2 regions of the Streptosporangium oxazolinicum genome follow, and region 2 is predicted to be linked to the other one. Evidence: predicted binding sites of a transcription regulator. Region 2 holds the regulator's gene; the other holds the start of a gene.
The links. The regulator LexA, encoded in region 2, represses DNA repair genes until DNA is damaged. The targets are predictions, from matches to a motif close to TCGAACANNTGTTCGA.
Positions count from the first base shown of each region.

Region 1 (4,344 bases), on a different contig from region 2:
CCGGGGGGCCACACCATGCCGTCTGAGTACGCCAAGTCGCTGGGTGCACGACTCCGCGCCATTCGCACCCAGCAGGGCCTGTCCCTGCACGGAGTCGAAGAGAAGTCCCGTGGGCGCTGGAAGGCGGTCGTCGTCGGCTCCTACGAGCGTGGCGACCGTGCTGTCACCGTGCAGAAGCTTGCCGAACTGGCTGATTTCTACGGGGTGCCGGTCTCGGAATTGCTGCCGGGAGGGGCCGCTCCGAGCCCCCTCGGCCCGACACCGAAGCTTGTGATCGACCTTGAGCGTCTTGCCCAGCTCCCCAAGGAGAAGGCAGGCGCGCTCGCCCGCTACGCGGCCACCATCCAGAGCCAGCGTGGCGACTACAACGGCAAGGTGCTGTCCATCCGCCAGGAGGACCTCCGCTCCCTCGCCGTGATATACGACAAGTCCCCCAGTGAGCTCACCGAGGAGCTCATCAGCTGGGGTGTCCTGGACCCGGAGGCTCGCCGAGCCGTCGAGTCCTTCTGACGACCCCTGACCGGTCGTGGGTGCGCCGGAACCGGCGTGCCCACCCCGCAGATAATCTTGCTCTCAGCAGAAACGTGCGTCTCGTCCCGCCCCGGGCTACAGCCGTTGTGGTAGGAAAAGGCAAACATGCGTTTAGCGAGATGTGGTGGACATGGCCTCGGGGGATGATCGGCTTGATCACTCTCGACCGAGCCCGAAAAGCCGTCTCCGCGCCGTCATGGCGTCGCTGGGATCGACCAGGACACGCGCCTTCCTGGGGCTGCTGACCTCGATCGGCACCACCAAGACGCAGGACACCCTGAAACTCCTGCCGTTCGTCGTCATGGCCGTGGTGGCCCTGATCGACTTCGGCTCGGGCCCCACCTCCGGCCTCCTGCCGCTGCTCGCCCTCGGCCCCGCCTTCGCCAGCGTGGCGTGCGGCCTCGCCCGCACCACGGTGGTCGGTGTCGTCGCCCTGGTGCTGTGCCTCGCGCTCGGCGTCTACAACGACATCCTCTGGATGCCCCGCACCGACATCACCCTCCTCGCCATCCTCGGCGTCACCGTGGCCAGCGTGCTGGCCAGCGCCGGGCGGCTGCGCCACGAACACCAGCTCGCCGACGTGCGCTCGGTGGCCGAGGCCGCCCAGCGGGTGCTGCTGCGCCCGGTGCCCCGTCGCGCGGGACCCGGCATCGGCGTGGCCGTCTCGTACACCTCCGCCACGGCCGAGGCCAGGATCGGCGGCGACCTGTACGAGGTCGTCACCACCCCGCACGGGGTCCGGATCATCGTGGGAGACGTCCAGGGCAAGGGCCTGGAGGCCGTGGAGACGGCCGCGGTCGTGCTCGGGGCCTTCCGTGAGGCGGCGCACGACGAGAGAACGCTGCAGGGCGTCGTGGCGCGTCTGGAGAACGCCCTGGCCCGCGAGCTGTCCGGTGAGCAGTTCGTGACCGCCGTACTGGCCGAGATCAGCGGTGGTTCCACCATCACCGTCATCAACTGCGGCCACCCGGCGCCCATGGTGCTCGACGCCGACGACGGGATCTGGTTCGCCGACCCGCCGGACGAGGCGCTCCCGCTGGGCATGAGCGCCCTCAAGGCCAGCGAGCCCCGGCCGCACCACATCCCGTTCGAGCCGGGCGACCAGGTCCTCTTCTACACCGACGGGGTCATCGAGGCGCGCGACGACACGGGCGAGTTCTATCCGCTGCTGGAGCGGGCGCACCTGCTGGACGGCGACGACCCCCAGGGCTCGCTGGACGCCCTCCGCGCCGATCTGCTCGGCCACGTGGGCAGGCCGCTGGGCGACGACGCCGCGATGCTCCTGCTGCGCCACCGTGCCGCCCGCCAGAGCTCCACGGCGGCGTGAGTCCGGAGCGCGAAAAACGACGGCGCGAAAACGACGGCGCGAAGATCACGGCGCGAGGAACCGTGGCGTCCGTGGCGCGAGGAACGGTGGCGTGACAGAACGACGGCGCGAGGAACCGGTGGACTGAAGGACGGGGACACGAAAACGTCCCCGCACGCCCTGTGCCCGCCGGCGGGACCGGGGGACACGGGACGTGCGGGGACGGCGCCGGTGAGCTCGGGCGGCGACCCCGGGTGGGAGGCCGCTCCGGCTCTAACCGGCTAGGGGGATCTCGCCGGGGAGCAGGGGCTGGCTCGGCACGCCGAGCAGCTTCTCCACGGTGGTGACGAAACGCTCCGCCTCGGAGACGAGCTCCTCGGCGTCTCGCGAGGACACCGTGCGGGTCAGGCCCGCCTCGGCGGCGGCCCGCTTGGCCGCGCTCGTCTCGAAGTAGGGGGCCCACTCGGCCAGGCGGGGCTCGGCCTCGGGCAGCATCTCCCAGGCGCTGCGCAGCCTGCGCCTCCTGCGGCCCTCCATGGGACGGGGACGGGCCGCCAGGACGGCGGCGGCCGCCCTGAGCGCGGCGAGGTGGGCCGCGACGTAACGCGCGGCGGAGGTCCGGGCGGCGGCGGCCTCTTCGAGGCAGTCGCGCGCGTCTGTGAGGTGCGCCCGCACCGTGGGGGACAACCGGGGCCCACCGGAATCGCTGAGCCGAGGGGTCATATCGCTTCAGCCTCCTTGGTCGCAAGCGGCTCCGGCGTTTTCGCCGGTGGTGTCACACTCGCAGACCCCACCGACAAATCCACCGGACGGCCGGACGAGGAGCTTCCCCTCTCCCCGCCCGTCCTGACCTGGCCCGATCGTCTCCGCCGACGACGTGGGCCCGATCGGCCGCCCTTGGAACACGAGCCGCGAGCCCCGTGTCATCACATCGAACATAAATTCGATCACTAATACTGTCAAGTAAAACGACGAACAAAAGTTCGATCTTCCGGCATCTGACGCATCCCGGCACGTGCCACGCGCATCGGACGCGTGTCATACACATCAGGCATGTGACACACGCTCCGGGCGCGTGACGGCACGTGAAAGGGCCCCGGGAGATCGCCGTCTCCCGGGGCCCTTCTCACGACCGGCGGGGTCACCCGCCGGCTCGGCCGCTCCGCCGCCCTATCGGACGAACCTGCCTCGGACGTGCACCGGCACCCCCGTACCGAGCAGGCCGGGAAGGACCTCCGCCACGTGCATCGGCAGCCGTACGCACCCGTGGGAGGCGGGCGCCAGTGGCACCGAGAGCGCGCCGTGGAAGGCGATGCCCCCGTTGAAGAAGATCGGGTTGTAGAGCTGGCCCAGGTAGGACTTGTGCCAGCCGTCCCTGCGCCAGGTGGTCTTGTAGTCGCCCGTCGGCGTGCGGGCGTCGCCGCAGAACCGCTGGGCCCTGCCCTCCCAGGTCGCCGTCTCGCAGTAGGCGATCCCGCTGCCGGAGGAGGTGTGGCTGACCAGTTTCGCCACCCCGTTGACGTAGAGGACCATCACCTGCTTGGCGAGGTTGACCTCCACCCGGGTCGGCTTGCCGTTGGGGACGAGCACCTTCGGCGCCACCGGGACCTCCAGGGCGTCCCAGGTCCGGCGTGCCACGGTGCTGGTCGGCGTGATGCCGTTGACCTTCTGGAAGGCCCAGACCGCCGCCAGGGTCGCCCCGCCGTAGCGGCCGTCGATCCTGCCGGGGGCGTAACCGAGCGCGGCCAGCCGGGTCTGGAGCACCTTCACCGTGGCGCCCTTCGCGCCGAGTTTGAGCGTCCTGCCCGGGGCGGCGAACGGAGCCGCCACCGTCGCCCCGGCTGTGACGGCCGTGACGACCGGGGAAGCCGAGGTCCGGGCCGCGGCGGCGCCGACGGGAAGGGTCATGCCCGCTGAAGAGAGGAGCACGGCTCCCGCCGTCATCAGCGCGGCCGCTCCCAGGCGCTGTCCAACCCTCACTTTCAATCAACTCCTCATATCACTATGGATCGGGTCAAGGGACCATAGCGCACGGTTTCCCCGTGCAGGCCGCCGGTTATAAAGCGGCACTCAACGGTCAATCTGTTTAGAGTGGCCGGGTGCCAGAAAAGTTGCATCCGAACATCGAGAAGGTCGCCGCCGTCCTGCGCGAGCACGGCGTCCCCGGCGAGATCGTCGTCTTCGCGGAGGCCACCCCGACCGCCGCCACCGCGGCCGCGCAGCTCGGCTGCGAGGTCGGCGCCATCGCCAACAGCCTGATATTCGACGCCGACGGCGAGCCGCTCCTGGTGCTCACCAGCGGCGCCCACCGCGTCGACACCGACCTGATCGCCAGGACGGCCGGCGCAGAGAGGGTGCGGCGCGCCGACCCCGCCTTCGTACGGGCGGCCACCGGCCAGGTCATCGGCGGCGTCGCCCCGATCGGCCACCCCGCCCCGGTCAGGACCCTGGTCGACACCTGGCTGGGCAAGCACGAGGTCGTCTGGGCCGCCGCCGGCCACCCGCAC
Region 1 is NZ_BAABAQ010000002.1:567,110-571,453, forward strand. Features, by position in the region: gene bldD (transcriptional regulator BldD) at 16-510, shown strand; gene ABD817_RS07490 (PP2C family protein-serine/threonine phosphatase) at 728-1,858, shown strand; gene ABD817_RS07495 (SAV_6107 family HEPN domain-containing protein) at 2,111-2,560, opposite strand; gene ABD817_RS07500 (L,D-transpeptidase family protein) at 3,008-3,817, opposite strand; gene ABD817_RS07505 (YbaK/EbsC family protein) at 3,937-4,344, shown strand, end outside.
Region 1: the regulator LexA is predicted to act here: its motif matches at 2,809-2,824, upstream of ABD817_RS07495 (SAV_6107 family HEPN domain-containing protein).

Region 2 (4,344 bases):
CCCAGGTCCATGTCGAACCCGGCGTCGCGGAGGGCGCGGATCTTGTCCTCCTCGCGCGCCTTGGTCTCGACGAACTCCTCGATGTCGGGGTGATCGACGTCGAGGACGACCATCTTGGCGGCGCGGCGGGTGGCGCCCCCGGACTTGATGGTGCCCGCGGAGGCGTCGGCGCCGCGCATGAAGGAGACCGGGCCGCTGGCGGTGCCGCCGCTGGAGAGCAGCTCCTTGGAGGAACGGATCCTGGAGAGGTTGACGCCGGAGCCGGAGCCCCCCTTGAAGATCACACCCTCTTCCTTGTACCAGTCGAGGATCGACTCCATCTGGTCGTCGACGGCCAGGATGAAGCAGGCGCTGACCTGCTGCGGCGACGCGGTGCCGACGTTGAACCAGACGGGCGAGTTGAAGCTGAAGACCTGGTTGACCAGGGCGTGCTTGAGCTCGTGGTCGAAGATCTCGGCGTCCTCGTCGGTGGCGAAGTAACCGTGCTCGACCGCCGTGCGCGTGTAGACGCCCACCACCCGGTCGACCAGCTGCCTGAGGCTCCACTCGCGCTGCGGGGTGCCGACCGCGCCGCGGAAGTACTTGGTGGTCACGATGTTGGCGGCGTTGACCGACCACGAGCGGGGGAACTCGACACCGCGCTGCTCGAAGTTGACCGAGCCGTCGCGCCAGTTGGTCATGACGACGTCACGGCGCTCCCAGACCAGCTCGTCATAGGGGTGCACACCTGGCGTGGTGAAGACGCGCTTCATCTTCAGGCCCCTACGTGGCCTCTTGCTCCCACGTGTCACCGCGCCGACAGTCTCCGTCATGACTTCCCCCTTCTGGAGCTCCGCAGAGCCCTCGAATCGGACCACACCAACGCGCCGCCTCACCCCCGGCGCCCGGGGCCTGCATCAGTCCCGCTCGGTGGAGCGCTCCGCGCGGAGCTTCTCGATCTCCGCCTCGAAGTCGGCCAGGGTCTCGAAGCCCCGATAGACGGAGGCGAAGCGCAGGTACGCCACCTCGTCCAGCTCGCGGAGCGGGCCCAGGATGGCGAGCCCGACCTCGTGGGCCGCGATCTCGGCGCACCCGGTGGCCCGGATGCTCTCCTCGACCCGCTGGCCCAGCTGCGCCAGGGAGTCTTCACCGACGGACCGCCCCTGGCACGCCCGCCGGACCCCGGCGATCACCTTGTCCCTGAAGAACGGCTCCGTCACACCGCTGCGCTTGCTCACCATGAGCAGGACGGTCTCCTGCGTGGTGAACCTGCGCCCGCACTCCGAGCACGTGCGCCTGCGGCGGATGGCCCCACCGTCCTCGGTGGCCCGGCTGTCGATGACTCGCGTGTCCATATGACGACAGAACGGACAATGCACGCGTGTCGCCTCCTTGACCTACCGAAGCGGCCACCCCACCTCACCCGCCCATGACACGCACGCCGAGACGCCCGCGCACACACCTTCGAATAGTCGAGGTGCGGTAATGGAAACACAATCTGTGGTGAAGGGTTGCGATGCAGCCACTAGATGTTGTGGTCCAACCGTAGAAGTGCTCGACCATGAACGCAAGTTGAAACGACCTTGTCGCACGAAGTCGCTGATCAGCCGTCACGTCCCGGCGTGTCGCCGCCCGAAGGAGGCCCCTCTCGCCCCGGGCGTCCCTTCCCTCACAATCACCCCAGGCGACCCGTCAGGAGGGACCTCTCACGTCCCCGGCGCCTCTTCCCTCACGATCGTCCGGAGACCTGTCAGGCGAGGCCCTTCAGTCGCGCCACCGACCGGGTCACCTCAGGGGGACGAGGCCCTCGGGGAGATAGAGCCGATCCCCCGGCCGGACCTCGGGGCCGGAGAGCCCGTTGAGGTCCATGATGCGACGGACCGCCGGGCCGGTGTCCGCCTCCTCCGTCAACGCGTCCGCGATCTCCCACAGCGTGTCGCCCGCGTGCACCGTGATCCGCGGCAGGCCCTCAAGACCCGCCCGCTCGCCCGCCGAGGCCAGGTCGACGCGCCCGCCGATCCAGAGCACCGCCAGGGTGAACAGCACGAGCACCGTCACCGCCACGATCCTGCCACGCCGGGTGAGCCGAAGCGGCCGCCGGGAGGCCCGCGGACGGCGGGAGACACCCGGACGGCGAGCGGCACCGGGACGGCGAGTGGCACCCGGACGGTGAGCCGCACCCGGACGGCGGGCGCCCACCGTGGGCGCCGCCGCCGATCCCGGCGCCCGTCCCGGCCCGGACTCGCGCCCGGCCCGCCGCCCGGTCCCCCACTCCGGCTCACGACCGGCCCGTCGCCTCCGGTCGCGCCCGGACGACTGCCCCGCCTCACGGCCGGACCCTCGCCCCGGCTCGCGTCCGGGCCGTCGCGACGCCTGCCCCGGCTCGCGCCCGGACTTCTTCACGGACTCGCGGCCGGACTCCCGCCTCAGCCCGGCCTCGGACCTTCGTACGGACTCCGGTCTCAGCGCGGACTCCGGTCTCAGCGCGGACTCCGGCGCGAGACCCGGCTCGGACCCCGGCTCCGGTCTCGGGGGCGGCACGAGCCGCAGGCGCGGCGCCCCCGGTGATCGCTGCGCCGCCCGGGACCTCGGCGTGACCCTGGATCGTGGTGTCGTCGCGGTCGGTTTCACGGTGCCCCCCATCCCTTCGACCTGGCCGAACACATGTCGAAGAAAGATCGGTGAATCGAACACGATGTCGATCGAACTCCCGTACGATGTTGTACACCACGGCGTCGCCGATTTCGAGGACATTCGAACAATTGTTTGAGTATGATCTTCGGCCGAGGTATGGTCGCTGTGTGCGACGTGTTAAATACAGACCGGGAGGCGAGGAGTTCGTATGAGCCAGCACAACGAGAACGGTTCGGCCGCCAGCGACCTGGCGGTGCGAAGGCGTGACTCCCTTGGCCTCACCCCCAGGCAGCGGAAGATCCTTGAGGTGATCCGCGATTCCGTGCAGCAGCGCGGTTACCCGCCGTCCATGCGGGAGATCGGCGAGGCGGTGAAGCTCACCAGCACCTCCAGCGTGTCGCACCAGTTGACGGCTTTGCAGCGCAAGGGCTACCTGCGGCGTGATCCGCACCGCCCCCGCGCCCTGGAGGTCCGCCTTCCCGGCGAGCCCGTGTTGTGGGTGGATCCCGACTCCGGTGAGGACGAGGCTCCGGTCAGCCGTCCGACCGCCGCCTATGTGCCTCTCGTCGGCCGGATCGCCGCCGGTGGCCCCATCCTCGCCGAGGAGAGCATCGAGGACGTCTTCGCCCTGCCCAAGCAGCTTGTCGGCGAGGGCACGCTCTTCCTCCTCCAGGTGACCGGTGACTCGATGATCGAAGCCGCCATCGCCAACGGCGACTGGGTGGTCGTACGCCAGCAGCCGGTCGCCGACAACGGCGACGTGGTCGCGGCGATGATCGACGGCGAGGCCACGGTCAAGACCTTCAAGCGCAGAGACGGCCATGTCTGGCTGGTCCCGCACAACCCCAACTACGACCCGATCCCCGGTGACGAGGCCACCGTGCTCGGCAAGGTCGTCGCGGTCCTCCGCAAGCTCTGACGCGAGCGTCCCGCGCAGGCTCGGAACCACCTTCCACGGGCTCTGGGACGTGGACTCCGAACCACCGAACCACACCGTTCGGGCACGGGCTTCGAATCACGCGCCTCCAGCCTCCGCGCGACACGCCGGAGGAGGCGCGACACGCCGGGTGGGTGGTGTCCCGAGGTCGGGACACCACCCACCCGGCGTTTTCACGTGACGGGATGTGCCGGGAAGTCCCCGCGCCGGGGGCACGGGAGCGAGGTTCCCGCAGCGACCCCGAGACCCGCGCGAGACGGCCTCCCCGGCCGCCTACGGGACGATGTTGACCAGCTTGGGCACGCGGACGATCACCTTGCGCGGCGCGCCCGACAGGAAGGACCGCACCTTCTCCGACGCCAGGGCCAGCGACTCCAGGTCCGCCTCGGAGATCTCCGGGGAGACCTCCAGCCGGTCGCGCACCTTGCCCGCGACCTGGACGACGCAGGTCACCGACTCCTGGACCAGCAGCGCCGGGTCGGCCACCGGCCAGCCCGCGGTGGCGACCGAGGCGGCGTGTCCCAGCCGCTCCCAGCCCTCCTCCGCCGCGTACGGCGCGACCAGGGACAGCATCACCGCCAGGGTCTCGGCGGCCTCCCTGACCGCCGGGTCGGCGGCGCCGGGCCCGGAGTCGATGGCCTTGCGGGCCGCGCTCGTCAGCTCCATCATCCGGGCCACCGCGACGTTGAAGCGGTGGGAGTCGATCAGCTTGGTGACCTCGTCGATGGTGTGGTGGACGACCTTGCGCAGGTTCAGGTCTCCCGCGGTGACGTCCACACCGGGCGCGGAGGCCG
Region 2 is NZ_BAABAQ010000004.1:444,150-448,493, forward strand. Features, by position in the region: gene ABD817_RS14890 (vitamin B12-dependent ribonucleotide reductase) at 1-812, opposite strand, end outside; gene nrdR (transcriptional regulator NrdR) at 897-1,358, opposite strand; gene ABD817_RS14900 (LysM peptidoglycan-binding domain-containing protein) at 1,765-2,037, opposite strand; gene lexA (transcriptional repressor LexA) at 2,822-3,532, shown strand; gene leuS (leucine--tRNA ligase) at 3,824-4,344, opposite strand, start outside.